DNA from 4 places in the Nocardiopsis sp. YSL2 genome. Region 1 is predicted to be linked to each of the others. Evidence: riboswitches for the same ligand, from Rfam matches in the RefSeq annotation. Region 1 holds a riboswitch; each other region holds the start of a gene.
What was found. A riboswitch is a leader RNA that binds a small molecule or an ion and turns the genes downstream of it on or off. The one in region 1 is predicted to bind cobalamin.
Positions count from the first base shown of each region.

Region 1 (7,145 bases):
TCCGCAGGGCCTCGGAATCGCCGCCCTCGCTGAGGAAGCCGAACACGAACAGGGCCGGGTCCTCGGCCTCGCACGCGGACTCCATCGTGGCGGTGACGTCGTCCATGTCGTCGGCCACCGAGATGCCTTGGTCCTCCAGGGCCTGGCGGTGGGCGTCCTGGTCGTAGGCGTTGCCCGAACAGGCCGTCGCCGTGAGCAGGCCGACGGTGGCGGTCAGGGGAAGAACGGCGCGCATGGAATGACTCCTCGCCTCGGGGGATGGCCAGGTTGGACGCGCCCCGCGCCCTGACGGTTGACCACACCGGACACACGGATCACCGTGGCACCGATGTTGGGCGTTGGCACAGAGATCTGCTAACAGCCGGTGATAAGCGCAGATCAGTGGGTATCGTTTCATTACGAAACGTGACGCCTCCCCTACTCTCCCTTCCTTCCGCCCTGGAGGCCCCATGCCCGAACCCGACAAGCTTCAGTGGCGAAGCGACTTCGGATGGTCACCGTACTCGCCCGCTTCGTGGGCCAACCCCCGCTCCGGGTTGGTCATCCACTACGACAGCACCGACCAGGGACTGGCCGGGGAACCGCACGCTGCGTGCGTCTCGTACTGGCAGAGGACACGCGCCTTCCACACCGGGCCGAGCCGGGGCTGGGCCGATATCGGCTACTGCGTGGACGAGGCCACCGAGATCCTCACCGAGGACGGGTGGAGGAACTTCCGTCAGATCGAGGAGGGCGTCGTCGTCCTCACCCTGGACCACGAGACCGGCATGTCTCAGTGGCAGCCGATCGAGGCCGTGAACGTCTTTCCGGCGAAGCCGCGCGAACTGGTCCGTATGGCGGGCCGGGAACACTCCTCCCTGACCACCGCTCAGCACCGCTGGCCGGTTGAACGCTACTCCCGGCGGACCGGAACCCGGCGTCGGACGTCAGCCGACGGCAGGTGGGCCGGTACAGGCCGGCCCGAGCGCACGCGGCAAGGGCATGAGCGTGTGTGGGCGACCACGGACAGCCTCACCCTCCGGGACCGCATCCCCCTCTCTGCTCCGTGCGACGACCTGCCGACCGGTCCGAAGTGGTCGGATGCCCTCGTCGAACTGGTGGCGTGGTTCTGGGCCGAAGGGCAGAGGACGCCGCAGAGCCGGAGCCGCCTCCCCGGCACCGGCGTGGTCATCGACCGCTCGGACGCCGAGAACCCGGAGCACGTGGCCCGGATCAGGGGCGCGCTGCACGTCCTCCTCGGCCCGCCATGCCGATCCCTGCCTCGATCGGACGGCGGGTCGGACGGTCTCCCCCGGTGGTGGGAGGCCCGAGACCGGCACCTGACCGAGTTCCACCTGTCGGTGGACGCAGGCGCCCTGATACTCGAACAGGCACCCGATCGCGTTCCCACGTACGCTTTTCTGCGTTCCCTGACCCGGGCCCAACTCGATCTGTTCATCGCCGTCTCCCTCATGGCCGACGGCCACACCGACCGAACGGTCGACGAGCGGGCACTCAGCCGGAACAGCAGGGAGGCCGCGGAGGCGTTCCAGTTCGCGGCGACGCTGGCCGGACACGCGACGTCACTGCGTCGCCGTCCGCCCGACGCGTCCACGAACGACGACACGTGGGACGTCGGGCTGCGCCGAAGGACCCACTTCTCCCCCCGGGTGGCGGCCGCGAGGAAGTCGGTGTTCCGCATCTCTCGCGAGGCCTACGACGGCCACATCTGGTGCCCGACGACACCGAACGGCACCTGGCTGGCCCGACGGGAGGGGACGGTGTACTTCACAGGGAACTCCTTCATGTGCTGTGCGCACGGATACGTGATGGAGGGCCGCGGCCTGTTCCGCACCCAGGCCGCACAGCCGGGTGGGAACTCGACCTACTACTCGTGCACACTGGCGACAGGACCGAAGGACCCGATCACCGCCGCGCAGGTCAACGCGGTCCGCCAGCTGCGGGAATGGCTCATGGAACCGCGGTCGTCGATCGCCGGGACGGTCAGGGGCCACCGCGACTTCGTGGCCACCTCCTGCCCCGGGGAGAAGGCCTACGACATGGTGCGGGACGGCACGTTCCGCGCGGCGGCGCGGTGGGGCGACGAGGCACCCGACGCGGACGAACGCCCGGCGCCCGACCCTGACCCGCCCCGGCGACCCGAGCCGGGGACGGACGCACCTCCGTTCCCGTTGCCGCGCGGCCATGCCTTCGGCCCGAGGAGCGGGCCGGTCTGGCAGGTTAGCGGCTACTACTCGCACCGCGAGGACCTGCGCCGGTGGCAGCGCAGGATGCGCGACCGGGGCTGGATCATCACGCCCGACGGCCTGTACGGCGACCAGACCGAGGCGGTCACCAGAACATTCCAGGCTGAGAAGGACCTGGTGGACGACGGTCTGATCGGTGTTCGGACCTGGGCGGCCGCCTGGACCGCACCCATCACCTGACCGGCTCGCGACGGTCACCGCCCCGGCTCACCCTCACGGCGGTGACCTCCTCGTCCGGCGGCCCCGGCTCGGGCTGCGGGCGACCGTCCTTCGAGAACGCCCACCAGGGCCGCGGCGACGCGGGCGACGGCGTGGTCGTCGTCGTGGGCCAGGTGGCGCAGGACCTCCAGCCCGGTGGTTCCCGCGAGCTCGACCAGCGCCTGGGTGAGGCGGATCCGCGTCGCGGAGTCAGCGGTGGGCGCGGCGAGTTCGTCGATCAGGGCGGCCGTGATCCGGTCCGCGCGCCCGGGGTCCTGGGACAGCGTTCCCAGGACCTCCGCGGCCTCCACGTCGTTGGCCCCCTCGACCACCATGCCGACCAGTGCGGGCACCGCCGCGGCCGCGCCCCGCCGGCCCAGAGCCAGAGCGGCGTGCCCGCGCACCGTCGGATCCGCGTCCCGCAGGGCGTCCGTGAGCACCGCGTCCGCCCCCGGGGCGTCGGCCATACCGGCGATCGCCAGCACCGCGCGCCGCCGGATGTCGACGTCCTCCGAGCGCGCTCCCGCCTCCAGCTCCGCCACGCCGCCGCCCGAACGGGCGACGGCCCACCGCAGGGCGCCCGCGACATGGGGGTCGGCCTCGGTCAGGACCGCCCTGGCCAACAGCTCGGCGGAAGCCGACACGTCGTCCGACCGGGCCAGGACGGCCTGCTGCCTGCGCCCGGCGCTGGGCGAGTCGAGTTCCCGCATGAGTTCGACGATGCGCAGGACGCCCTGCCAGCCGGTGGGCGTCGTCGCGTCGATCGCTCGGAGCCGCTCGAGCAATTCCCGTTCCCTCGCCAGACGGTCCTCCGTCCACCTGATGAGGTCGCTGACCAGAGCTGCCGGTGTGAAGGCCGGGTCCTCCAGGGCGCGCCCGATCTGCTTGAGGGAGAGCCCGAGGGACCGCAGGCTCTCCACGTGGAAGATCCTGCGGACGTCCTCGGCGGAGTACTCGCGGTAGCCACCGGCGGTGCGGCCCGTCGGCCGGACCAGTCCCAGGGCGTCGTAGTGCCGCAGCATCCGGCTGCTCACCCCGGAGAGACGGGCCACCTCGCCGATCAGCAATGCGCGGCCTCCGGCGACCCGTCCGCCTCCGGCGACCCGTCCGCCTCCGGCGACCCGTCGGCCTCCGGCGCCTCGGTACCGGCCGCCGTGGCCGCCACGGCGGCGGCAGCGGCCGCGGCTCGCCGGGGACCGAGTGTGTTCACGCGCTCCGCCTCCTCGATGGCCGCGTCGAAACCGGCCTCCGGGTCCCGCCGGAGCATCTCGGTGGCGCGGGCGTGCGCGGCCACCGCCGGGTCGGGGTGCCCGGCGGCCTCTTCCAGCGCGGGTTCCACGGCCTCACCGAGGTCGACGAGCGCCCGGCTCAGGCTCAGCCGCACCCCGCGGTCGCCACGACCGAGCTGCGAGACCAGTGCGTCGGCCAGGTCCCCCTTCTCGCGCTCGGGCACGAGCATGGCCGCGACGCGCCACGCGGTCCGCGCGACCTGGTCGTCGGCGTCGCGGAGCATGTCGCGGGTGATCCAGGGCCACGTGCTCCTGTCGCCGATCTTGGAGAGCAGATGCAGCGCCTGACCGCGGGCCTGGGGGCGCTCGGAGTCCAGCTCCTGGCAGATCCTGGGCAGAGTGATCTCCGGCGGGAGGCGGATCAGTGCCCAGGACAGCATGTCCCGCACGAAGAAGTCGGGCTCGACCGCGCAGCGCTCGATGAGCGTCTCCAGCAGTTCGGGGTCGGGGTTCGAGCCGACCGCCAGGGCCGCCTGGAGCCGGACCGAGGTGTCCTTGGCGGACAGGGCCTGGGCCGCGCGGGTGTTCGGGGTCGTGTTCATCGGGACCACCTCCTGCGCTCCAGTGAAGACCTTGTCACGGTGTCAAGGTCAAGTCCATGACCGATGGAGGGGGAACCCGCCGGTCACGGATCGCCCGATGGGGGTGCGCCCCGACGACGTGTCCTACGCGGACCGCCCGCGCCGGGCCGCGCCGTCTCGGGGCGCGTGCGGCGGGACCGCGGTCTGGGCGGAGACCGCTGGACCAGCGCCGCGAGCTGCGGGGTACCCTCGTCGAGCCAGTCGAACTCCACCTCGTGGGGCAGGGAACCCGGTGCGAACCCGGGACTGACGCGCAGCGGTGAGGGTGACGGGCGGGCACGCCCCGGGACGGTGTCCCGGGGCAGTCACTGGAGCGGTACGAGGCTCCGGGAAGGCGCTCCGCACCGATCGATCCCGAGTCCGAAGACCTGCTGGCGCTGGCGGTGACGGGCCGCCAGGTCAACCGGGTCCCGCGAAACGGGCCCCTGACCCGAAGGACGCACGTGTCCCCGAAGGATGTCCCCTCCGCCGATCCGCGCACCCCGCGTACGCGGCGCGACCGCTGCCCCGGCGCCCTGCGCCCGTGGCCCGCCGACGACGGGCTGCTCGTCCGGCTCCGGCTCGTCGGCGGCCGGCTGCCCGCGAGCACGCTGCGCGACGTGGCGGCCGTGGCCGCCGAGTTCGGCGACGGCCGGGTCCGCGTGACCGGCCGGGCCAACATCCAGCTGCGTGCCCTTCCCGGACACGACGGGCGGCTGACCCCCGAGGCGTTCCACGCGGTGGAGGGAACCGGTCTGCTGCCCTCGCCCGCCCATGAGCTGGTGCGCAACATCATGGCCTCGCCGTGCACCGGCCGCACCGGCGGACGCGCTGATCTGCGGCCGCTCGCCGCCGCACTGGACGGGCTGCTGTGCGCCGATCCGCGTCGGGCCGGGCTTCCGGGCCGGTTCCTGTTCGTCCTGGACGACGGGCGCGGTGACCTGGTCGAACGCTCCTGCGATCTGGGCCTGACGGCCCTTGACGCGCGGGTCGCCCAAGTGAGGGTCGGGGACGGCTGGGGCCCGGTCGTGCCGCTCGACGAGGCGCCGGGCGCGATCGTGCGACTCGCCGACGAGTTCCTGGCGCGGCGTGGCGAGGGCCCCTCGGCCGCGTGGCACGTCGCCGAGCTCCCGGCGCCGCTGACCGATCCGGTGCCCCCGGATCCGCGCCTGCCGGACGCCGCGCCACCGCTGCCGTACGGCCCGCTGGCCGGTGGCGGTCGCCACGTGCCGGTCCCCGACGCGGGCCTGGACCGGGCCGCCGCCGAGGCACTCGCCGAGGAGGCGCTCGCCGCCGGTGACGGAGAGCGCGGCGACCTCGTCGTCACGCCCTGGCGCGGCGTCCTCGTCCCCGGGCGGGCACAGTGACCACAGCGAACCGACCGAATCCATCTCACCGGCCGGGCCGACTCGACCAGCCGAGCGGCCCGGACCGACGTGAGCCCGCGAACCAGCCGGACCGACGTGAGCAGATGAACCAGCAGAACCGACCGGTGAGACCGGACGACCCGAACCGACCGGACGCGCCCGACGCATCGGACCGGAGGCACCGGCCGAGCCCGCCGAAGCGACCCGTCCGGCACTACGAGTACATCGACGACGGGCCCGCGATCTACGCCGACTCCTTCGCCATCATCCGGCGCGAGGCCCGGCTGGCGCACCTGCCCGCCAACGCCGAACGGCTCGCCGTGCGGATGATCCACGGCACCGGCCAGGTCGATCTGGCCGACGACCTCGTCGTCCACCCCGGCCTCGTCCCGGCGGCACGCGCCGCCCTCCGGGACGGCGCGCCGATCCTGTGCGACGCCACGATGGTCGCCACCGGAGTGACCGCGAACCGGCTGCCGCGGGGCAACGACGTGCTCTGCTTCCTCGGCGACGAGCGCGTCCCCGGCCTCGCCCGTGAGTGGGGCACCACCCGCACCGCGGCCGCGGTGTCGCTGTGGGAGCCCCTGCTCGAGGGCGCGGTCGTCGCCGTCGGCAACGCCCCCACCGCGCTCTTCCACCTGCTGGAGATGCTGGCCGACGGCGCCCCGCGCCCCGCCGCGATCGTCGGCTGCCCCGTCGGCTTCGTCGGGGCCGCCGAGTCCAAGCAGGCCCTGACCGAATTCGCCGAGCGGTTCGGCGTGGACGTCCCCTACGTGACCGCTCGCGGCCGCCGCGGAGGCTCCGCGATGACCTCGTCGGCCCTCAACGCACTCGCCAAGGAGGAGGAGTGACCGGTCGTTTCCACGGCGTCGGTGTCGGTCCCGGAGACCCCGAGCTGATCACCCTCAAGGCGGCCCGGCTCATCGCCGCCGCCGACGTCGTCGCCTACCACGCCGGCGTCGGCAAGCAGTCCAACGCCCGGCGTATCGCCCAGGAACTGATCCCTTCGTCGGCGGTCGAGGAGCAGCTCACCTACCCGGTGACCACCGGCGCGACCGACCACCCCGGTGGTTACGCGGGCGCGCTGGCCGACTTCTACGAGCAGTCCGCGTCCCGGCTGGCCGCCCACCTGGACGCCGGCCGCGACGTCGTGCTGCTCTCCGAGGGCGACCCCCTGTTCTACGGGTCGTACATGTACATGCACGACCGGCTCTCCGAGCGGTACGAGACGGAGGTCGTGCCGGGGGTTCCGGCGTTCGCAGCCGCCACGGCCGCGCCGCTGGCCCGGCAGACCGACGTGCTCACCGTGCTGCCCGGCACCCTGCCCGAACCCGAGCTGGCCCGCCGCCTGGCGGACACCGACGCGGCCGTGATCATGAAGCTGGGCCGGACCTTCCCGGCCGTCCGCCGCGCCCTGGAGGCCGCAGGACGACTGGAGCACGCGGAGTACGTGGAGCGGGCCTCGATGGCGTGCGAGCGGCGGAT
Region 1 covers NZ_JAMOAO010000001.1:2,758,711-2,765,855, reverse strand. The annotation lists gene M1P99_RS12000 (hypothetical protein) at 1-235, opposite strand, end outside; gene M1P99_RS11995 (peptidoglycan-binding protein) at 450-2,426, shown strand; gene M1P99_RS11990 (MerR family transcriptional regulator) at 2,441-3,511, opposite strand; gene M1P99_RS11985 (HEAT repeat domain-containing protein) at 3,505-4,275, opposite strand; cobalamin riboswitch at 4,496-4,705, shown strand; gene M1P99_RS11980 (nitrite reductase) at 4,758-5,660, shown strand; gene M1P99_RS11975 (precorrin-8X methylmutase) at 5,765-6,511, shown strand; gene M1P99_RS11970 (precorrin-2 C(20)-methyltransferase) at 6,508-7,145, shown strand, end outside.

Region 2 (7,145 bases), 2.4 Mb from region 1:
AAGACCGGAACCGTGACCGAGGGGCGGCCCCGGCTGAGCCGCACGGCCGTCGGCCCCGAAACGTCCCCCGACGAGGTCCTGCGCCTGGCCGCCTCGCTCGACCAGGTCTCGCCGCACGTGCTGGCCACGGCGATCGTGCGCGCGGCCCGTGAGCGCGGTCTGCGCCTCGAACAGCCCGAGGAGACGGCCGAGGAACTGGGGCAGGGGATCGGCGGCACGGTCGGCGGACGACCGGTCCGCGTGGGCAAGGCCGCCTGGGCCGGAGAGGGCGCCGCCGAGCCCGACTGGGTGGCCCGGGCCCGCGCCGAAGGGGCCCGGGACGGGGCGGTGACCGTGTTCGTCGGTGTCGACGGACAGCTGCGCGGAGTCCTGCTCCTGCGCGACCGGCTGCGCGCGGACGCACCCCGCACGCTGCGGCTCCTGCGCCTGGCGGGCATCGAGAGAGCCGTCATGGTGACCGGGGACCGGGGCGAGGTCGCCGAGCGGGTCGCCGCGTACGTGGGCGCGGACGCGGTGCACGCCGAACAGTCGCCCTCGGACAAGGTGGACGTGGTGCGGGCCGAGAGCGGGCACGCCGCGACGGTCATGGTCGGTGACGGCGTCAACGACGCCCCCGCCCTGGCCGCCGCGGGGGTGGGCGTGGCACTGGGTGCCCGGGGCTCGACCGCCTCATCGGAGACCGCGGACGTCGTGGTCACCGTGGACCGTCTGTCCAGGGTGGCCGAGAGCCTGGCCATCGCCCGCCGCACCCGGGTGATCGCACGCCAGAGCGCCGGCGCCGGGATGCTGCTGTCGGCGGTCGCGATGGTCGTCGCCGCGATCGGTCTGCTGCCCCCGACGGCGGGCGCGCTCACCCAGGAGGCGATCGACGTCGTGGTGATCCTCAACGCCCTGCGGGCCCTGACCGGCGGTCGCCGCGGCCGCGTGCCGGAGCTGCGCGGTGACGACGCCGAGCTCGTGCGCGCACTGGAGGAGGAGCACTCCCGGCTGTGGCCGCGGATCGAGGCGCTCGTACCCGCGGCCGAGCAGCTGGCCGGCGGGGGGCCGGACACGGCCGCGACGGCGGCCGGGCTCCGCGACTTCCTCGACGACCTGGCCGTGCACGAGGAGCGGGACGAGCACCTGCTCTACCCGCGGGTCGCCGGGGCCCTGGGAGGGCCCGAGACCACCGCCACGATGAGCCGGGGGCACAAGGAGATCGAGGATCTGTCGCGGCGCCTGCGCATGGCCCTGGACGAGGCCGCCGGAGCGCCCGGTGACGGCCGGGCTCAGCGGTACGCGGCCCGTCTGGCCATCGAGCTCCACGCCGTCCTGCGCCTGCACTTCGCCCAGGAGGAGGAGAACTTCCACGTCCTCGCCGACCCCGACCGGGGCGTCGGGGACGACGAACGCCGTCCCGGCGGGTCCCGGGGTTCAGCTTCGGCCGGGGAGAGCGGAACCGGGACACGGGGTGAGACCGGAACCGGGACGCGGTGGTAGCGCAGCGGTGGTAGCGCAAGGACCGGCGCCTGCCGCGGGGGAGGGCCGGCGACCGGTGCGTCCCCGCGGCGGGACGGACCGCCCCCGGACATCGGAGGGGACCGCCCCGGACACCGGGAGCGGCCGCGGGGCCGGGGGTTTCATGCGCGGCCTCGGCGCACAGCCGGGCCACAGGGCACCCGCCAACCACGGGAACGGTCCTCCGGTGGGAGCCGGAGACCGGCCCCCACCGGAGGAGGGATCACACCGCCGGGCCGCCCGGCGGGCTCCCAGCGCGCCAGTCGTCCGCAACGGTCTCCTCCGGTTCCGATCCGCCGGTGTCCAGGCGGAAGGGCGGGTAGCGGTCCGTCATCAGCGCGGCGTAGACCATGACCCGCAGCACCCAGCGGTTCAGGCCGACCACGAGATCGAACAGGCCCCGAGGATAGGTTCCCGTGAAGAGCAGGGCGATGGCCGCGAACAGCACGAGCAGGCCGATCAGCCCGGGTGAGCGGAACACCGTCCCGGCCGCTTCGGCCGCCCCCTCGTCCGTCCAGCCCGTGGTGATGCTCACGCCCCCGTAGACGAAGAGCCCCACCACCAGGTAGTGCGGAACCGCCAGCAGCCACCACTTGACCAGGACCAGTCCGCGGGACATCCGTTCCGGTGCCCGGACCGTCAGCCGCGCGGGGTAGTCGACGTCTCCGGACAGGGTGAAGGGCGGGTAGCGGTCGGTGCCCAGCACCCAGTAGGCGTAGAACCCGACCCTCCAGCTCCATCGCAGCACCCCGGTGTTGAACTCGAACAACCTCCGCGGATAGCGGCCGGTGAACAGGATCGCGAAGAAGGCCACCACGGTCACGGCGAAGAAGCCGATCCACAGGAAGAACAGCACGATGTAGTGGGGCAGCGCCAGCAGCCACTTCACAAGCCAGAGCCATCGGCTCACCGTGGGATCGGGCGTCGCCTCGACTCGTACCGGGTAGCGTGTGCCATCGGTCATGTCGGCCACCTCTCCGGGACGGCCGTTCGGTCGCCCCCACGTTCGACACTGCACCCCCTCGGTGAGCCGCGGTCAGGGCTCTGGGGCGTCTTTTCGCAGGTCGTTCGGCCCCCTCGGGCGGGGAACTGCGCCCCTAGCGCCGCCGACGTCCCCGCACCCAGGCTGGAGGGGAGCGAGGGGACACGGAGGTTCCGGCATGAGGGTGTTGGTCGGATATGCGAGCGAACACGGATCCACCCGGGAGGTCGCGCAGAGGATCGCCGACCGCCTGAGCGAGCGCGGGCACAGCGTGGAGGTGTGGACCCTGGCCGACGCCCCCTCGGCCGACGGCTACGAGGCCGTGGTCCTGGGTAGCGCCGTGCACGGCGGCGCCTGGCTCGCGGAGGCCTCCGACTACCTGCACGCCAACACCGCGCCGCTCGGCCAACGGCCGGTCTGGGCGTTCAGCGTGGGGCTGGCACGGGCCGTCGGGGGCTGGTTCCACAAGCACGCCCGGGACCCCCAGGAGGTCACGGAGCTGCGCGAAAGCGCCCGTCTCCGCGAACACCGCCTCCTGGCCGGCGCCCTGAGCCCCGAACACCTGCCCATGTTCGGTCGTGCCGTCTACCGGATCATGGGCGGACGCTACGGCGACTTCCGTGACTGGACGGAGATCGACGACTGGGCCGGGGCGATCGCCGCGGACCTGTCCTCCAGCCGGCCCCCGGGCGCCGCCGCGGTATGACCGCCCCGGCGCCCGCGGCGCCCGCGGCCTCCGCGTCAGTGCGGCGGGCGGATGATCGCGACCGGGCACGGGCTGTGTGAGATCACGTTCCGGCTCACCGAGCCCAGCAGCATCCCCGCGAAACCGCCGCGCCCGCGCGATCCCACGACCATCAGGTCACAGTCCGAGGCCGTGGCGCACAGGGCCTCGACCGGGTGGCCCGTCGCCACCACCTCCTCGACCCGCACCCGCGGCCGGTTCGCGCGCTCCTGCGCGATCGACTCCGACAGTATCCGCCGGGCCTCCTTCTCGGCCGCGGCCTCCTCGGTCTTCCTCTCCTCGTCCGTCCTGGTCCAGGACGGATCCTCCAGCGCACCGAAACGCCACCAGGGGCCGCCCCGGTGGACCGTCACCGCCCGCAGCACGGACCCGCGGACGTCGGCCGTGGAGAACGCCCACTCCGCGGCGGCCCGTGAGGTCGCCGACCCGTCGACGCCGACCAGGACGCGTCCCTTGGCGGGACCCGGATCCCGGTCGGGAACGACGACGAGCGGGCACGACGCGGCGACGAGCAGGTCCAGGGCCGTCGAATCCGGAAGGACGGCGTCCAGGGTCGTCATGCGGTGCGCGCCGACGACCAGCGAGTGCGCCTTCTGGCTCTCCCGCAGCAGGACCGGTTCGGGGTCCCCGGTGATGTGCACCGCCTCGACGGTGAGGTCGGGGACGCGCTCCAGCACCCGCCGACGCGCTTCCTCCACGATGCGGCGTGCGAACTCGTCCAGGTCGAAGCCGGGTAGGCCGTGCGGTACGGCGTGGTAGTGCGGCCAGTCGAACGCGTACACGACGCGCAGATCCAGGCCCCGCGACCGTGCGTCGTCCGCGGCCCAGTCGAGGGCCCGGTCGCTCGCTGGTGTTCCGTTGACCGCCGCCACCACGGGTGCGTGTTCGTGGACCATGGTTTCCCCCAGCCGCTCGTGGTCCCTTCCTACGCCACGCTAGGGACCCGCGGGGCACGTCCGCCAGAGGCGGACGTCATGGCCGCGGGGCTTTCGTGACCCGCGGAGGGGGACCTGCGCCGCTTGACACCGCGCGTTCCGTCGAGGTGCGTCGGCGCCCCCTCGCGCGGGCTGCCCTGCGAGCCCGCCGCCCCGCGCTTATTGCCAATCCCGCTCCCAGGGCCTACCTTCGGGGTGCCGTGGTGTTCGGGAAGTCCGGTGAGAATCCGGCGCGGCCCTCGCCACTGTGCACGGGAAGCCCTCGCGTCCCGTGTGCCGCCGGATTCCGTTCGGCGGCACACGGCCACACGCCACTGGGAAAGCACCCCTGAGGGGTGCGGACCTGGGAAGGCGGACTCGGGGGCGGTGACCCTGCAGCCAGGAGACCGGCCACGGCACTGACGACCGTCCACGAGGTGCTGGAGATTGGTCCCCCGACAATGCACATACCCGAAGGCCTGCTGCCCCCGCTGCACGCCGCCGCCTGGACCGCGGCCGCGGCCCCGTTCATCGTCCACGGCGTACGCTCCCTCACCCGCGAGATGCGGGCCAACCCCGACGCCAAGCTGCTGCTCGGCGCCGCCGGCGCGTTCTGCTTCGTCCTCTCGGCGCTGAAGATCCCCTCGGCGACCGGAACCAGCTCCCACCCGGTCGGGGTCGGCCTGGGCGCGGTGCTCTTCCGACCACCGGTGATGGCGGTCCTGGGCACGATCACCCTGCTCTTCCAGGCGCTTCTGCTCGCGCACGGCGGACTGTCCACGCTCGGAGCCAACGCCTTCTCGCTCGCCGTGGTCGGCCCCTGGGTGGCCTACGGCGCCTTCAGGCTGCTGAGAGCGGCCACCGCCCGGCTGTCCGAAGGGCTGTCGATGTCCGTGTCGGTGTTCGCGGCGGCGTTCTCGGCCAGCCTGGGCACCTACACCGTCACCAGTTTCCAGCTCGCCCTGGCGCACCCGGACCCGGTGAGCGGGATCGTCGGCGCGTTCGCCAAGTACGCGGCCATCTTCTCCCTCACCCAGATCCCCATCGCGGTCATCGAAGGCCTCATCACCGTGGCCGTGGTCCGCATCCTCACCTCCGTCAGCCGTGGTGACCTGGTCCGGCTCGGACTCCTGCGCGCGGCCGCGGCGACGCCCGCACCCGGGGCCGAGTCCGCAGGGCGGCCCTCCGCCGCGCCCACGACCCCCGCCGAGACCCGCGAAGAGGGGACCACCGCATGAGCGACACGAGCAAGCCCCGCGCGTGGGTGACCTGGGCCCTGCTGGGAGCCGTGGCCGTCCTGGCCGTACTGCCGCTGCTGACGGGCGCCGCCGACCACCTGGAAGAGCCGTTCGCCGGTGCCGACGGCGAGGCCGAGAGCCTGGTGAACGAACTGGATCCCGAGTACGAGCCGTGGCTGTCGCCCGTGTTCGAGCTGCCCTCGGGTGAGGTCGAGTCCGGGCTGTTCGCCCTGCAGGCGGCGATCGGCGCCGGAATCGTCGGCTACGTCTTCGGGGTGGTGCGCACACGGTCCAGGCTGCGGCCCGTGACGGGATCGGGCCACGCCGCGGCGTCGCCCGTCGCGCCGAGCGGTGCGGGGCCCGGAACCGGCCACGGCCCCGGCGCCGCCGAGCCGGAGCCGAGCGACGACGCCTCCGAACGCTGACCCCGCGTGACACCGATCGATACCGCCGCCTACCGGAGCCGGTGGCGGCGGTACCACCCCGCCGTGAAGGGGGTCCTGTGCGGTGGGCTGCTGGCGTGCGCACTGCTGCTGCCACCGTGGCCGGGCGCCGCGCTGGTGGCCGCGGCCACGCTGGCGGCCGCCGCGGCGGCCCGCGTCCCCTTCGGGCTGCTGGCACGTGTGGCGGCCGCGCCGCTGCTGCTCATCATCACCAGCGCGGTCCCACTTCTGCTGACCGTGGGCGGTCCGGGGGAACTGGGCTGGGCCGAAGGGGGGCCGGAACGGGCCGCCGCCGTGGTGGCGCGGGCCTCCGCCGCACTCGGCACCCAGCTCCTGTTCGTCCTGACCACGCCCATGGCCGACCTGCTCGCCCGCCTGGGCCGCTCCCGGCTGCCCACCGCCCTAGTCGAGGTGATCGCCCTGACCTACCAGATGCTGATGGTGCTGTTGCAGACCGCTCAGCGCGTCGCGTCCGGCCAGGCGGGGCGGCTGGGCTACCACTCCCGGCGGTCCGGAATCCGTTCGGCGGGTGCGCTGGGCGGGGTGCTGCTGGTCCGTTCCCTGGACCGGGCACGGCGGCTTCAGGACGGCCTGGCCTGTCGCGGATACACCGGGCGGCTCACAGTCCAGACCGCCGAGCAGCCGGTTCGGCCGGTGGAGCTGGCCGCGGCCGCCGCTCCGGCCCTGCTGGTCGCCGCCCTCTCCCTCACCCACGCGGTCCTGCTGTGAGCACTGGAACCGCCGACGACTCCTTGGAGGCACGCATGCGCGCCCGACCCCGGTCCGGCCTCCCCGCCGCCACGGCGGCGGACCCCGCGCCGGCCGGACCCGGCGTCCCGCCCGTCCTGGCCGGGAACGGCCTGCACTACGAGTACGAGGGCACGGGCCCCGCCCTGACCGGGGTGGACGTACGGATCCGCAACGGCGGACTGCTGGCGGTACTGGGCCCGAACGGGGGTGGCAAGACCACGTTGTTGCGGCTGCTGGCCGGCAGCCTGGCGCCCACCCGGGGGTCGGTGCTGCTGGACGGGGACCCGTTGACGCACGGTCGGCGCGCCCGGGACCGACTGCGCCGCCGGGTGCAGATGGTCTTCCAGGACCCAGACGACCAGCTGTTCTCCGCCACCGTCGGCCAGGACGTCTCGTTCGGCCCCCTCAACCTGGACCTGCCCGGCGACCAGGTGCGTGAGCGGGTGGACTGGGCGCTGGACGCGCTCGGCATCACCGCGCTCGCGGACCGGCCCACCCACCTGCTCTCCTACGGCCAGCGCAAACGGGTGGTGCTGGCCGGGGCGATGGCGATGCTCCCCGACGTGCTGATCCTGG
Region 2 covers NZ_JAMOAO010000001.1:5,205,706-5,212,850, forward strand. The annotation lists gene M1P99_RS22970 (heavy metal translocating P-type ATPase) at 1-1,479, shown strand, start outside; gene M1P99_RS22975 (DUF4389 domain-containing protein) at 1,721-2,461, opposite strand; gene M1P99_RS22980 (flavodoxin domain-containing protein) at 2,658-3,185, shown strand; gene M1P99_RS22985 (universal stress protein) at 3,221-4,120, opposite strand; cobalamin riboswitch at 4,344-4,569, shown strand; gene M1P99_RS22990 (energy-coupling factor ABC transporter permease) at 4,600-5,376, shown strand; gene M1P99_RS22995 (energy-coupling factor ABC transporter substrate-binding protein) at 5,373-5,801, shown strand; gene cbiQ (cobalt ECF transporter T component CbiQ) at 5,808-6,548, shown strand; gene M1P99_RS23005 (energy-coupling factor ABC transporter ATP-binding protein) at 6,545-7,145, shown strand, end outside.
Region 2: another riboswitch for cobalamin. It lies ahead of M1P99_RS22990 (energy-coupling factor ABC transporter permease); the one in region 1 lies ahead of M1P99_RS11980 (nitrite reductase).

Region 3 (7,145 bases), 140 kb from region 1:
CTCCCGAGAGTGACGGGGCCGAGGAGTCCGACGGGCCCGAGGACGGCTACCCCGGCCCCTCGCCGAGCGCCCTTCCGGAGGTCGAGCAGGGCGGCACGGACGGTCCCTGTGCCCAGGCCCGGGCCCGGAAGGGCGACCGCCGCGACAACGACCACTGGGAGATGTCCGCGCTCGACCGCGACTGGGATCCCACCACCGCGTCGTCCAGTTCCGCGACCTGGCGGCTGCCCGAGGGAGGGTCCGTGCGCTGGGCGGGACTGTACTTCTCCGGCGGGGGCGCGCCCGACGCGGCCACCGCTCGGATCAAGGGCCCCGGCATGGTCTCCTACGCCGATGTCGAGGCCGCCGACACGACCGTCGCCGACCTGCCCGGCTACCCCGCCTACCAGGCCTTCGCCGACGTCACCGACCTCGTGCGGGCCCACGGCGGCGGTGAGTGGTGGGTGGCCGACGTCCCCGCCCGGGAGGGCCGCGCGGTCTACGCCGGGTGGAGCCTGGTGGTCGTGATGGAGGACCCGGAGGTCGGCTCCTACCAGCAGGCCATGGTCCTGGACGAGACCGGCGCGGTCTTCCAGGACCCGGACGGGCTCGGTTTCCCGGTGTCGGGCCTGCTGCCGGCGTCGGTTCCGGCCGTGGTCGACGTGGTCGCCTGGGAGGGCGACGACGAGCTCCACGGGGACCGGGTGACCGTGGACGGCCGGGTGCTGGTCCCCCAGGACGGGTACGCGACCGGCGACAACGCCTTCGTCGGGTCGGCGCGCGGCGCGGTCGGCGACCCCATGGCCTTCGGAACCGACGTGCTCCGGACCGCGCCGGTGCTCGGGCGCGAGTCGGAGTTGCGCGTCGCCTCGGAGGGGGACGCCGTGCTGATCGGTGTCGTGGCGGTGACGGCGCCCATGCGGACCTGACAGCGGGTCCGCCGGTGCCGCCGCGGTGACGCTCCGTGGACCCGGCTCACCGGGACGGATGCCGAAATCCGACTATGCGTGCCTAGTAAGTAACTCTCAGTATTTGAAGGTGGCACACAAAACGAGACAGTTTTGGCTAGGCTGTGCCCCGGCCATGGATATGGCCCAGAGTTGATAGGGAAGGGGGCGGTGTCACGTGGACCGCTGCGCGTTGTTCGTCGACGCGGGGTACCTTCTCGCTGACGGCGCGATGGCCGTACACGGAACCCGCAACCGGGACTCCGTCTCCTGGGACTACTCCGGACTCGTCCAGTTCCTCAACGAGGTCGCGCGCGACCGCACCGGCCTGCCGCTGCTGCGGTGCTACTGGTACGAGGCCGTCGCCGACGATCGCCGCACGCAGGAACAGGACGGCATCGCCGACATCCCGGGCATCAAGTTCCGCGCGGCGCGGATCAGGCCCGGACGGCGCGAGGGCGTGGAGAGCTACGTCCAACGGGACCTCACGACCCTGGCCCGCACCGGCGTCCTGTGCGACGCCGTCCTGGTCAGCGGGGACGAGGACATGGCGTCGGTCGTCGCGGACGTGCAGGACCTCGGCGTGCGCGTCACCGTCGTGCACATCTCCGTCGAGGGCAACTGGACGATCTCCCGCCAGCTGCGCCGCGAATGCGACGACCTCATCGAGATCGGCGCCGGCCACCTCCGGCCGCACGTGAACCTGCTCACCGGCAGTGAGGCCTCCCAGGAGAGCGCCTCCAAGACCACCACGCCGTTCGCCAACGGCCGCGCCCGCTCGGCGCCCGAGACCCCCCGCCAGCCCGTGGTCGCCCAGCCCGGTGCGAGCCGGGTCGAGCCGGCCACCACGTCCAGCGGGGGCCTGGAGGCGATGTTCGCCGAAACCGGCGGGCAGCCCGCGCCCCAGGGCAGCGCCATGGACCAGCTGCGCGCCATGCGCAGGTCGCTCGCACAGCAGCGCGGCGGCGGGGACCACCTGGCCGGGCGCGGTGCCGACTCCCAGCCGTCCGGTCCGATCGACGCCAACGGGTTTCCGTCCGGGGGACAGCCCGCCATGGGCGGCGGCCGCTATCCGGGCACGTCCGCGGGCGGGGCGCCCTCGACCCCCAACGGCCAGGGGAACTACCCGATGACGGGCTCCCACGGCGGTCTGGGCCGGCCGGAGGGCTACACCCTGCCGGGCAGACAGGCCCCCACGGGGAACGGCCAGCCGATGGGCAACGGGCAGCCGATGACCGGGGCCCAGCGACCGTACTCGCCGGGGACGGGCCCGCAGCGCTCCTTCGCGGGCGGTACCGGACCGCAACAGTCCTTCGCCGGTGGGACCGGGCCACAACAGTCCTTCGCGTCGGGGACGGGACCACAGCCCTCGTTCGCCGCCGACCCCCAGACGGGACACGCGCCACCGCAGAGAAGCGCGCCACCGCCGGAACAGCGGTTCGGACCCGGGGACGACTCCGGTTTCGGGGGTGGGCACGAGACAAACCCTACCTATGGGACCAGTACGGAAACTGACGCCGCACGACGCGGCGGGCCGGCACCCGGATACGGGGTGCGGCCGCCTACTGGTCCCGACCACGACACCGTCCGGTACGGTACCGACGGTTATCAGGAACCGCGTTCAAGTCCTGGATATCCCCAGCAGAGCGGTCCCGGCGCGAATACCGTTGACGAAGCGGTGCATGTCGCGCACAAAGAAGGGAACGACTTCGCGGAGTCGATCGCCCGCGAGGCGCCCGCCCTGTGGGTGGAGGCCGTTCTCGCGCGTAGGCCCCGGATGCCCTCCGATCTGGAGGCGCGTCTGCTCCAGGGGTCCTCGCTACCGATCGACCACCTGTTGCGCGACGAGGTCCGGGACGGACTGCGCCAGGGGTTCTGGCAGGCACTGGAGCGCGCCAGGCCCTGAGCGGCGCGTGGGAGTGCGAGTAGGGGATGGCGGCGATGCGGTTGACGCACGTGACGACGGCGGAGCTCGATCGTCTGGAGTTCCATGCCGTCAGGTCCGGCGAACACGGAGGAGTCGCCGCCCAGCTACTGGAGCTGGCCAACCGGGTCGACGCCGGTAGTGAGATCGGCCGCGCGGAGCTGTTCGTCCGGGCGGGGGAGCAGTGGGAGATCGCGCAGGAGTTCGAGCGTGCCTGCGCGGCCTACCAGCGGGCGATCGACGACGGCGGCTCCACGGTGATCGACGCGCGCGCCCTGCGCGCAGGCGCGCTCCTGCACCTGGACGAAGTGGAGCGGGCACAGGCGCAGCTCAAACGCCTGGAGACCGAGGGGCCGCACGGCCTGTCCACCCACATCCACATCGCGGAGGCGCTCTACGCCCACGACGACCTGGAAGGCGCCGAGAGGTGGGCCACAGCCGGCGCCCGCCGGCACGTCGATGGCGAGGTGACCCCCTACGTGCACGATCTGCTGATGGAGCTGCTGCGCATCCGGTTCCGTATCCGCACCGATCTCGGGTTGGACGAGGACGATCTGGACGAGTGGGCCGATGCGCTCTGAGCGCGTGCGTCCCCCGCGGCGCCGCACCGCGCCGCCCGGCCACACCACCCCACCGCCCCGGCGGCCGCACCACGACCGTCGGGAACTTCACCACGCGCCCTGATCGCCATCGCCCCCACGGGGGCCTAGTCTGAGTCCGGCCGCCTTCCCGCGGCGTCCGAGCCCTTGCCCGAACCCCCCGCTGTGGCGGGGGTCCGAGGCGTGCCATACCACGCCCCCGGTGTGCTCATCCTCGTCCGGGTGGAACCCGAGAAATCGGCGACACGCCATCATCTTGCGGTGTTCCGAGGCGCCATCCCCTAGATGTAGTATCGGGCCCGCTGGTGGTTCACCCCGCGGGGTGAGGCGAGAGGGAACCCGGTGTGAATCCGGGGCTGCCCCGCAGCGGTAAGTGGGAACGAAGGCCGTCACACGCACTGGGAACCCCTGAGAGTGCCCGGGAAGCGACAGTCGGTAGGCCGCCCACGAGCCCGAAGACCTGCCACCGGCGCGCACGCCAGACGTGCGCCGACGACGGGGCTTCGAGGGTGAGCCGCGCCGACCCACCGGTCCGTCGACCGCTCGCATCCAGTGCGTCGGTCCCCCCGGTGTGCCGTGCGCCTTGCTGACTCGTGTCCCCTCCCCGCCGGGACTCTTCTACCGAGGTTGGAGCCGCTGTATGACCCTTGACGTCGAGGCCGTGCCCGCATCCGTCCGGCCCGAGACGGCCACCGACGGCGCGCCCCCCGCCGCCATCGACCGGATCGAGCACGTCGTAACCGAGGCCTGCGCGCGGCTGTCGGGTGTTTCGGCGGACAAGGTCCTCACGGAGGCCCGACGCGGCTTCTTCCCCGGCATCTCCGACGCCGAGGTCGAACTCGCGCTGGTCATGGCGGCCCGCAGCTTCGTGGAGGTCGACCCCGACTACTCCCACGTGGCCGCGCGCCTGCTGCTGGACAAGCTCCGCCGCGAGGCCCTCACGTTCATCAGCGGATCCCCCGACGCCGCGGGCCAGTCCGAGATGGCCGACCGCTACCCGGCCTACCTGGCCGCCTACGTCGGCCGCGGCATCGACCTCGGGCAGCTCGACCCCGCGCTGGCCCGGTTCGACCTGGACCGCCTGGGCAAGGCGCTGCGCCCCGAGCGCGACGAGCAGTTCACCTTCCTGGGCATCCAGACCCTCTACGACCGCTACTTCCTGCACAGCGACGAGGTCCGCTACGAGCTGCCGCAGGCGTTCTTCATGCGCGTGGCGATGGGCCTGGCGCTCAACGAGGACGACCGCGAGGCGCGCGCGATCGAGTTCTACGAGCTGCTCTCCTCGTTCGACTTCATGGCCTCCACGCCCACCCTGTTCAACGCGGGCACGGTCCGCGCCCAGCTGTCGTCGTGCTTCCTCACCACCGTCGGCGACGACCTGCAGGACATCTTCCACGGCATCAGCAACAACGCGATGCTGTCCAAGTACTCGGGCGGCCTCGGCAACGACTGGACCCCGGTCCGCGGCCTCGGATCGCACATCCGGGGGACCAACGGCAAGAGCCAGGGCGTCGTCCCGTTCCTGAAGATCGCCAACGACACCGCCGTCGCGGTCAATCAGGGGGGAAAGCGGAAGGGCGCGGTCTGCGCCTACCTGGAGACCTGGCACATCGACATCGAGGAGTTCCTCGACCTCCGCAAGAACACCGGTGACGAGCGCCGCCGCACCCACGACATGAACACCGCGAACTGGGTCCCCGACCTGTTCATGCAGCGGGTCGAGGAGGGCGGCGACTGGACCCTGTTCTCGCCGAACGAGGTGCCCGACCTGCACGACAAGTACGGCACGGACTTCGCCGAGGCCTACACCCGCTACGAGGCCGAGGCCGCGGCGGGCCGGATCAAGGTGTCCAAGACCCTGCCGGCCGTCGAGCTGTGGCGCCGCATGCTCACCATGCTGTTCGAGACCGGCCACCCGTGGATCACCTTCAAGGACCCCTCCAACCTGCGCTCGCCCCAGCAGCACACGGGCGTGGTCCACTCCTCCAACCTGTGCACCGAGATCACGCTGAACACCAGCGCCGACGAGGTCGCCGTCTGCAACCTGGGATCGGTCAACCTCGCCCAGCACGTGGGACCGCAGGGCCTGGACGCCGAGCGGCTGCGCCGGACCGTGCGCACCGCCGTGCGCATGCTCGACAACGTCATCGACGTGAACTTCTACACGATCCCCGAGGCGCGCCGAGCGAACATGCGCCACCGCCCCGTGGGCCTGGGCCTGATGGGCTTCCAGGACGCGCTGTTCAAGCTGCGCACCCCCTACGCCTCGGACGGCGCCGTCACGTTCGCCGACGAGAGCATGGAGCTGATCAGCTACTACGCGATCGAGGCCTCCGCGGAGCTGGCCGCCGAGCGCGGCTCCTACGAGTCCTTCGACGGCTCGCTGTGGAGCCAGGGCATCCTGCCGATCGACTCCCTGCGGCTGCTGGCCGAGGCCCGCGGCGGCGTGCTGGACATGGACCGCGGCGAGACCCTGGACTGGGACTCGCTGCGCGAGCGCGTCCGCTCGACCGGCATGCGCAACTCCAACGTGATGGCCATCGCGCCCACCGCGACCATCGCCAACATCACCGGCGTCGGCCAGTCGATCGAGCCCGTCTACCGGAACCTGTTCGTGAAGTCGAACATGTCCGGCGACTTCACGGTCGTCAACCCCTACCTGGTCCGCGACCTCAAGGAGCGCGGACTCTGGGACGACCAGATGGTCTCCGACCTGAAGATGCACGACGGCAGCCTGGGCGCCATCGACCGCGTCCCCGCCGACCTCAAGGCGCTCTACGCGACCGCGTTCGAGGTCGACCCCGAGTGGCTGGTGGACGCGGGCTCGCGCCGCCAGAAGTGGATCGACCAGGCCCAGTCGCTGAACCTGTACATGGCGGCGCCGAGCGGCCGCAAGCTGGACGCCCTGTATCGGCGCGCCTGGAAGTCCGGGCTCAAGACCACGTACTACCTGCGCTCGCAGAGCGCCACGCACGTGGAGAAGAGCACGCTCAAGGGCACAGACGGCCGCCTCAACGCCGTCTCCTCCGGCCCGGCCCCGGCCCCGGCTCCGTCGCCCGCGCCGTCCCCGAGCCCGTCGCCGTCGCCCGCCCCGAGCCCGGCTCCGGCCCCCGCCCCGAACGCCGCACCCGCCGACGCCGGTGAGGACGAGTTCGACATCGTGGACGGCCAGGCCTGCTCCATCGACGACCCCGAGTGCGAGGCCTGCCAGTAGTAGAAGGCAGCCCCCCGGGGCGGCGGCTCGCGAGCCGCCGCCCCGGCGAACCACTCTCCCCAGACACGACAGTTCCGGCCACGACGGCCGGAGAACGGAAGTACCCGAGGATGACCACCGTCTCCGAGAACAGCGCCGCCGCCACCAGCGGCCTCGGCGAGATCCAGCGCGACGCCGAGCGCGTCAACGTCGACGACAAGGCGATGATCAACGCCCGCGCCGACGTCAACCAGCTGCTGCCGCTCAAGTACACCTGGGCGTGGGACAAGTACCTCGCGGGCTGCAACAACCACTGGATGCCCACCGAGGTCGCCATGCAGGCCGACATCGCCCTGTGGAAGTCCAAGGACGGTCTGACCGAGGACGAGCGCCTGATGCTCAAGCGCAACCTCGGGTTCTTCGCCACCGCGGAGTCGCTGGTGGCCAACAACATCGTCCTGGCCGTCTACCGCCAGCTGACCAACCCCGAGTGCCGCCAGTAC
Region 3 covers NZ_JAMOAO010000001.1:2,903,625-2,910,769, forward strand. The annotation lists gene M1P99_RS12580 (sigma-70 family RNA polymerase sigma factor) at 1-908, shown strand, start outside; gene M1P99_RS12585 (NYN domain-containing protein) at 1,105-2,832, shown strand; gene M1P99_RS12590 (hypothetical protein) at 2,859-3,431, shown strand; cobalamin riboswitch at 3,739-3,932, shown strand; gene M1P99_RS12595 (ribonucleoside-diphosphate reductase subunit alpha) at 4,090-6,663, shown strand; gene M1P99_RS12600 (ribonucleotide-diphosphate reductase subunit beta) at 6,774-7,145, shown strand, end outside.
Region 3: another riboswitch for cobalamin. It lies ahead of M1P99_RS12595 (ribonucleoside-diphosphate reductase subunit alpha); the one in region 1 lies ahead of M1P99_RS11980 (nitrite reductase).

Region 4 (7,145 bases), 1.8 Mb from region 1:
GCGGCCGGAACAGGTCCACGGTGTACCCGGTGTTGCGCCGCACGATCGCGCTCACGACCGCCATCTGCGCGGTCAGTTCGTCGGCCCCGTACTCGGGCATGTGCTCGTGCAGGTCGTTGTGGTTGGCGACCTCGTGCCCCTCGGCGTAGGCGCGCCGCAGGATGTTGGGGTAGGTCAGCGCCGGGTTCCCGTTGAGGAAGAACGTCGCCGGCACCTCCTGCTCCGCCAGGATGTCGAGCAGGTGGGGGGTGGTCTCGGCCGGGCCGTCGTCGAAGGTCAGCGCGATGCACTTGGCGTCCTCGTCCGCGCAGTCCACGCCAGTGCCCGGCGTGATCTCGCCGGGCACCGGCGGGCGCGTCCCATGGTCGACGCTCGGCTCGGGCACGGTGAGGTCGGGCTCCTCCACCAGCGACGCCGCCCGGGCCCGCTCTCCCAGGTCGGACAGGAGCGGGGCCACCTCCTCGGAGTCCAGGACGGCGGTGACCCGTCCCGGTTCGGGGTCGGGCGGGTGCCCTTCACGGGGCGGCGACAGGTGGCCGTCGTCGAATTCCACGACCAGGTCGCCGTCGGTGTTGAACCCCATCGAGTCATAGGTCCCCAGTACCGGGTACAGCACCTCCGAGCCCACGTGGGGGTCGTCGGCCAGAGCCTCCGACACCAGCCCGTTGAGCTCCTCCAACGCCGCCTGGTCGCGGACGAGTTCGGTGGCGTAGCGGGTCAGCCCGCTCTGCGCGTCGTACCAGTAGGTTCCGTACGCCCGGCGCGTGCCGTGCAGGTCCGTCTCCGTCCGGATCAGTCGCACGCCCAGGACACCGTCGCCGGCGGCGACGACCTGCCAGTCGATGTCCAGGCTCATCGGATCCCGGCTGGCCCCGCGAAAGTCCTGGACGTCCCGGTCCACCTGTGCGGCCAGGTCGGTGGTGAACTGCTCGGCCGCCCCCGTGAACGCCGGGTGGGCGACATCGATCTCCACGCCCTCCGGCCGGTGGGGATGGTCTCCGAAGGCGTCGGCGTCGCCGGTCCACTCGTCCACCGCCGCCTCGGCCGCCTCCGCCGGATCGATGAGGACGGTGATGTCCTCGGGCGCGGTGGTGCCGCCTCCGGTGATCGCCGCGCAGGCGGTCACCGGCAGGAGCACCGCCGCGAGGGCGGCACCGGTCCTCCACCGCCGGGCCGGGACCGGGCTGGACCCGGTCCTGACCTGGGGAACTCGGGTCGCTGGCACTGACGGACTCCCTCAACTGGACCGATTCCACGCTTGTCTTGCCAGCAAGATAGAGGACCGGGAGTGCCGCCCAGGTGTCCTGACCACAAGTGGTCAGGACACCTGGCGCGTCATCCCCGTGCACGCCCTGTCCGTCCGCCCCTACACGTCCTCGTGGTCCCCGTCCGGGGACGGGCTCTCCTCGGGCGGTGCGGGGACGCCGTCGACGTAGGTCGCGCCGGGCTCGGTGGTACCGAGCAGCTGGGAGACGGTGACCATGGTGTAGCCGCGCGCGTCCAGCTCACGGATGATCTCGTGGGACGCGGTGATCGACGTGTCGTGGATGTCGTGCATGAGGATGATGGCGCCGTCGGAGGCACCGTTCAGCGCGCGGCCCTTCACGATCGACGCGTTGCGGTCCTTCCAGTCGTTGGTGTCGACGCTCCACAGGATCTGCGCCAGCCCCATGTCCGCGGTCACGGCCGCGACGCTGTCGTCGGTCGCGCCGTACGGCGGACGCATGAGGTCGGGGGTGTAGCCGGTCTCGCGGTAGATCTGTGCCTGCACGGTGGCCAGCTCCGACCGCACAGCGCTCTCGCTCAGGCCCGTCAGGTCGGGGTGGCCGAGCGTGTGGTTGGCGATCTCGTGCCCCTCGGCGTAGGCCCGCCGGACCGTCATCGGGTCCGCCATGACCGGCACACCGGTGACGAAGAACGTGGCCCGCGCGTCGTACTCCGCCAGGGTGTCCAGCAGCGCGGGGGTGCCCCCACCGGGACCGTCGTCGTAGGTCAGGGCCACGCACCTGGTCTCGGGGTCGGAGCAGTCGACCTCGTCGTCGACGGGGGACAGGTGGCCCGGCGTCGGGTCGTCCCGGCCGTCCTTGTCCGCCTCGGGCGGCTCGGCGATGGCGAACCCCCGTACCCCGACGGTCGCCGCGTCGCGCACCCGCGCGCCCAGCTCCGACAGCAGGGGCTCGGTCCCCTCGCGGTCCAGCACCGCGTGCACGCGGCCCTCGTCGGGCGCCGCCACCTGCCCGTCGTCGAACTCCACGACCAGGTCGCCGTCCGGGTTGAACCCGACGGAGTCGTACAGCGCGCCGACCGGGTGGATGGTGTCGGTGTACGCGGAGTCCGGAACGCGTTCCCTGACCAGTCCGTTGGCCTCCGCCAGCTGGTCCTGTCCGCCGAACAGGCGCGTGGACTCGAAGGTCTGCCCGGTGGCGGTGTCGTACCAGTAGGTGCTGTGGCACTCCCGGGTGCCCTCGGAGTCGGTCTCCATGCTCGTCATACGCACGCCCACCACGCCGTCGTTGGCGGCGGTGAGCTGCCACTCGGCCTCGTAGGACTCCGCGCCCGGGTTGGCGGCGTCGAACGCCTCGACGCCGGCGGCCAGTGTCCGGTCGAGGAAGTCGGTGAGCGGCTCGGCGTTGGGCAGGACGGGGTAGCGGACCACCACGTCGAGGTCGCCGTCGTAGGCGAGTTCGGCCTCGTCGAGGTCCACGACCTCGGCGGGGTCGACCACCGTCAGCTCGTCGGGTTCGCCGGTCGCGGGTATCTCGGGAGCACTCGCGTCCTCGGTGGACCCGTTCGAGGCGGTCTCCGAGTCGACGGGGGCCAGGGGCCCCGAGGGACGGGTCGCCAGGTACACCAGTCCCAACAGGACCACCATCGCGACCACAACCGTGATCAGGGGGCGATCAGGTGCCATCGTGGGGTGGGACGGCTTGTTCACCAGGGGTTCTCCACGTTCATCTGCAGACGAACGTTCGCGCGGAGCCGGGGTGCTCCCGCGCGCAACGCTTGTTCATGTGTTGTGTGACGCCCGACACGGAGCGGGGGTTCGCGCGGAAATCGGGCGCATGGCAAGGGATTCTGCGCCGGGTGCAGGGGCGAAGCGGGGGTCTCCCTATACTTGCAGGCGTGGAAGGTACACAGTCCACGAACGCGCCGGTCCGAGCCCCGGACCACAGTGGGCTGTGTCGCAAGAGGGAACCCGGTGCGAGTCCGGGACTGCCCCGCAGCGGTGAGTGGGAACGAAAGTCGCCATGAGCACTGGCACTCCGACCGGAACGGTCGGCGGCTGGGAAGCGGCGTCGAGTAGGTGAGCCGGTCGACCGGCACCGCCCACGAGTCCGAAGACCTGCCTCCGCCCGGTGGCGCACCCGTGCCGCCGGTGGTCCCGCGCCCCGAGGGAGGGCCAAGGGCGGTGGCAGGCGTGCGCGTCCCGGACGCGCTCTGACGCGTGCCCGCGTCCTTCTCTCCTACCCTCGGCCGGGACCCGGCTTTCGACGAGGGGAGAGAAGCTCATGACCACTACTCCGGCGGCCCCGCGGCCGTCCGTGCGCTCCACCGTGCACGGCTACCCGAGGATCGGCCCGCGCCGCGAACTCAAGCGCGCCTGCGAGTCCTACTGGAAGGGGGCCATCGGCGCCCGGGAGCTCGACACCGTCGCCTCCGCCCTGCGCTCGGGCGTCCTGGCCCAGCTGCGCGCGGCGGGCGTCGACGACCTGCCCTCCAACACCTTCTCCCTCTACGACCACGTCCTGGACACCGCGGTCCTGTTCGATCTGGTCCCCTCACGCTTCGCCTCCCCTGCCGCCGCGGCCGACCGCGACGAGGAGCTGCGCCGCTACTTCGCGATGGCCCGCGGCGACGAGGGCGCACCGCCGCTGGAGATGACCAAGTGGTTCGACACGAACTACCACTACCTGGTGCCCGAACTCTCGCCGCGCACCCGGCCCCGCCTGGTCGGAGACAAGCCCGTCGCCGAGTTCCGGGAGGCCGCCGCCGAGGGGTACCACACCCGTCCGGTCCTGCTCGGGCCGCTGACCTTCCTGATGCTCGCCAAGGCCGCTGACGACGCCCCGGCGGGCTGGGATCCGCTCAGCCTGCTCGACCAGCTGCTCGACGCCTACACCCTGCTCCTGGGCGAGTTGAGGTCGGCCGGGGCCACCGAGGTCCAGCTCGACGAACCGATCCTGGCCACCGACGAGGGCCGCGCCGCCACCGACCGCCTGGAGCGCGTCTACCAGCGGCTGGGATCGCTCACCGAGCGCCCCGCCCTGTCGGTGTCCACCTACTTCGGCTCCATCGGCGCCCCCGCGCTGCGCGTGCTCAAGGAGTCCCCGGTCGAGGCGGTGGGTCTGGACCTGGTGACCGACGGCGAGGCCGTCGACGACCTGGTGCAGGTGTCCGGGCTGGGTTCGACCCGGCTGGTGGCCGGGGTCGTGGACGGGCGCAACGTGTGGCGCACCGACGTGCGGGCCGCCGCGGCCACGCTCGGCACACTGCTCGCCCTGACCGACGAGCTCACCGTCGGTACCTCCTGCTCCCTGCTGCACGTGCCCATCGACCTGGACGCCGAGACCGCACTGGAGCCCGAACTGCGCGGAGCCCTGGCCTTCGCCAAGCAGAAGGCCGCGGAAGTGGCCCTGCTCGGCCGCGTCCTCTCCGAGGGCTCCGAGGGGGCCGACGTCGACGACGCGTCGGCCACCCGGCCCCCGTCCTTCACCGACGCCCGTGTACGCGCACGCCTGGACGCGCTCGGCCCGCAGGCGGAACGACGCACCAAGGTACGCGGCCTGCCCACGGACACGCCCCTGACCACCACCACGATCGGGTCCTTCCCCCAGACCCCCGACCTGCGCCGCGCCCGCGCCGCCCACCGCCGGGGCGAACTGTCGGAGCAGGACTACACCAAGCTCCTGCGCGAGGAGATCGACCGCGTCATCGCACTCCAGGAGGACATCGGCCTGGACGTCCTCGTGCACGGCGAGCCCGAGCGCAACGACATGGTCCAGTACTTCGCCGAGCACCTTCGGGGCTTCGGCACCACCGAGTTCGGATGGGTGCAGTCCTACGGGTCCCGGTGCGTGCGCCCGCCGATCCTCTACGGGGACGTCTCCCGGCCCGAACCGATGACGGTCGAGTGGATCACCTACGCACAGGGTCGGACCGACAAACCGGTCAAGGGCATGCTCACCGGACCCGTCACGATGCTGGCCTGGTCGTTCGTCCGCACCGACCAGCCCTTGGGCGAGACCGCCCGCCAGGTCGGACTGGCCCTGCGCGACGAGGTCACCGACCTGGAGCGCGCCGGGATCCGGCACATCCAGGTGGACGAGGCCGCACTGCGCGAGCTGTTGCCGCTGCGCCGGGAGCGGCGCCAGGCCTACCTCGACTGGGCGGTGGGCTCCTTCCGGCTGGCGACCAGCGGTGTCGCGCCGACCACGACCGTCCACACGCACATGTGCTACTCGGAGTTCGGCCTGATCGTCGACGGCATCGAGGCGCTCGACGCCGACGTCACGAGTGTCGAGGCGGCCCGCTCACGCATGGAGCTGGTGGCCGACCTGGGCCGCCGCGGCTACCGCAGGGGGATCGGCCCGGGGGTGTACGACATCCACTCGCCACGGGTGCCCTCGGTGGAGGAGATCGTGGAGTCGCTGCGCCTGGCGGTCGCCCACATCGACGCGGACAAGGTGTGGGTCAACCCCGACTGCGGGCTCAAGACCCGCCGCTACGCCGAGGCGGAGCAGGCCCTGCGCAACATGGTCGAGGCCGCCCGTCGCGTCCGCGCCGAGCTCGAAGCCGGGATCCCACGGGACCGACCGGTCCTGCGGGGACGCCGGTAGCGGAGGAGGCCCGCAGAGCACGCGAGAGGGGGCCGCGGCTTCGCGCCGCGGCCCCCTCGCTGCCTCCGCCGGATCAGGTGCCGACGAGTGCGAGCGCCTCGTTGGCGGCGCCCGTCATGATGTCCTCGACGTTGTCGGGGAGGGTGACCTCGGCGTCCTCGTTGCTGAAGGGCGGGTTCACCTGGTACTCGATCCGGATGTTGAGGTTCGCGGTCCGGATGAGCACGACCGCCTGCGGCACCTCGGTCCCCACGTAGTCGTAGACCGTGGTGACGTACTGGGCCTGGTCGCCCAGGTCGATCTCCTTGTTCTCATCGACACCGTCGGCGACGTAGTTCGTGTAGTCGGACTGACCGGTCACGTCCTCCAGCGCCCTGTTGAAGTCGTCGGTGGCGGCCTCGACGGAGTCGGCGGCGGAGTAGGGGACCTGGTAGGAGATGTCGAAGCTCGCGTAGCCGTCCGCGGGGTTGCCCTCGGGCGGGTCGGCCAGGAGGCTGCTGCACGAGGAGGTGTTGTCCTGGACGGACTTGGTGCCGTCCTCGGTCAGCAGGAAGTCCGACTGGACCTGCTCGGTGAAGGCCTCGCAGGGCTCGGTGGGAACCTCGTAGGGCGGCTCACCGTCGGGCTCGGCGTCGGGCTCGACGGTGTCGTCGTCCTCGGGGGCCTCCTCGCCGGCGGTCTCGGCCTCGGTGGCCTCGACCTGCCGGTCCGCGACCGCGGTGCCGCCGTCGTTGCCGTTCGTGACGAGCATGACCACGACGGCGATGACGAGGACGATGATGATCGCGCCACCGCCGATGACGACCCACAGGCCGGCCTTGCTGCCGCCGCCCTGGGGCTGGTGCGGTGGCGGGGGGTAGCCGGGGCCGACCGGACCACCGGGGCCGACCGGACCACCGGGACCGCCGGGACCGCCGTAGGGCGGCTGGCCGCCCGCGTACATCCCCTGGTCCTGCCCGCCGGCGTAGCCGCCGTAGCCGGGCTGGCCACCGGTGTTCGGGTCGCCGCCGAAGGGCATACCGCCCTGCGGCTGGCCGTAGGGAGGCTGGCCCGGGCCGGGCTCCCCACCACCGTAGGGGTTCGGTGGCTGGTTGTAAGGTCCGTTTTCGCTCATGGCTCCCCTCGCCCGGTGATGTGCTGACCGTGTTGTCTGGGACGCGTGTGCGCCGCCCTGGGTTCTCACGACTTCCGCGCGCCCGTTCGCGGCTGAGCCGGTACGGCACGGGAGTCGTGTGGGGAGGTCGCCACCCGTGGTCACCGGCCGCGGGCGAGAGCGGGTGGGTGGCGGGTGTGCGTTCCCCGTGTGTG
Region 4 covers NZ_JAMOAO010000001.1:4,602,091-4,609,235, forward strand. The annotation lists gene M1P99_RS20210 (polysaccharide deacetylase family protein) at 1-1,225, opposite strand, end outside; gene M1P99_RS20215 (polysaccharide deacetylase family protein) at 1,367-2,911, opposite strand; cobalamin riboswitch at 3,173-3,347, shown strand; gene metE (5-methyltetrahydropteroyltriglutamate--homocysteine S-methyltransferase) at 3,510-5,837, shown strand; gene M1P99_RS20225 (DUF3558 domain-containing protein) at 5,911-6,951, opposite strand.
Region 4: another riboswitch for cobalamin. It lies ahead of metE (5-methyltetrahydropteroyltriglutamate--homocysteine S-methyltransferase); the one in region 1 lies ahead of M1P99_RS11980 (nitrite reductase).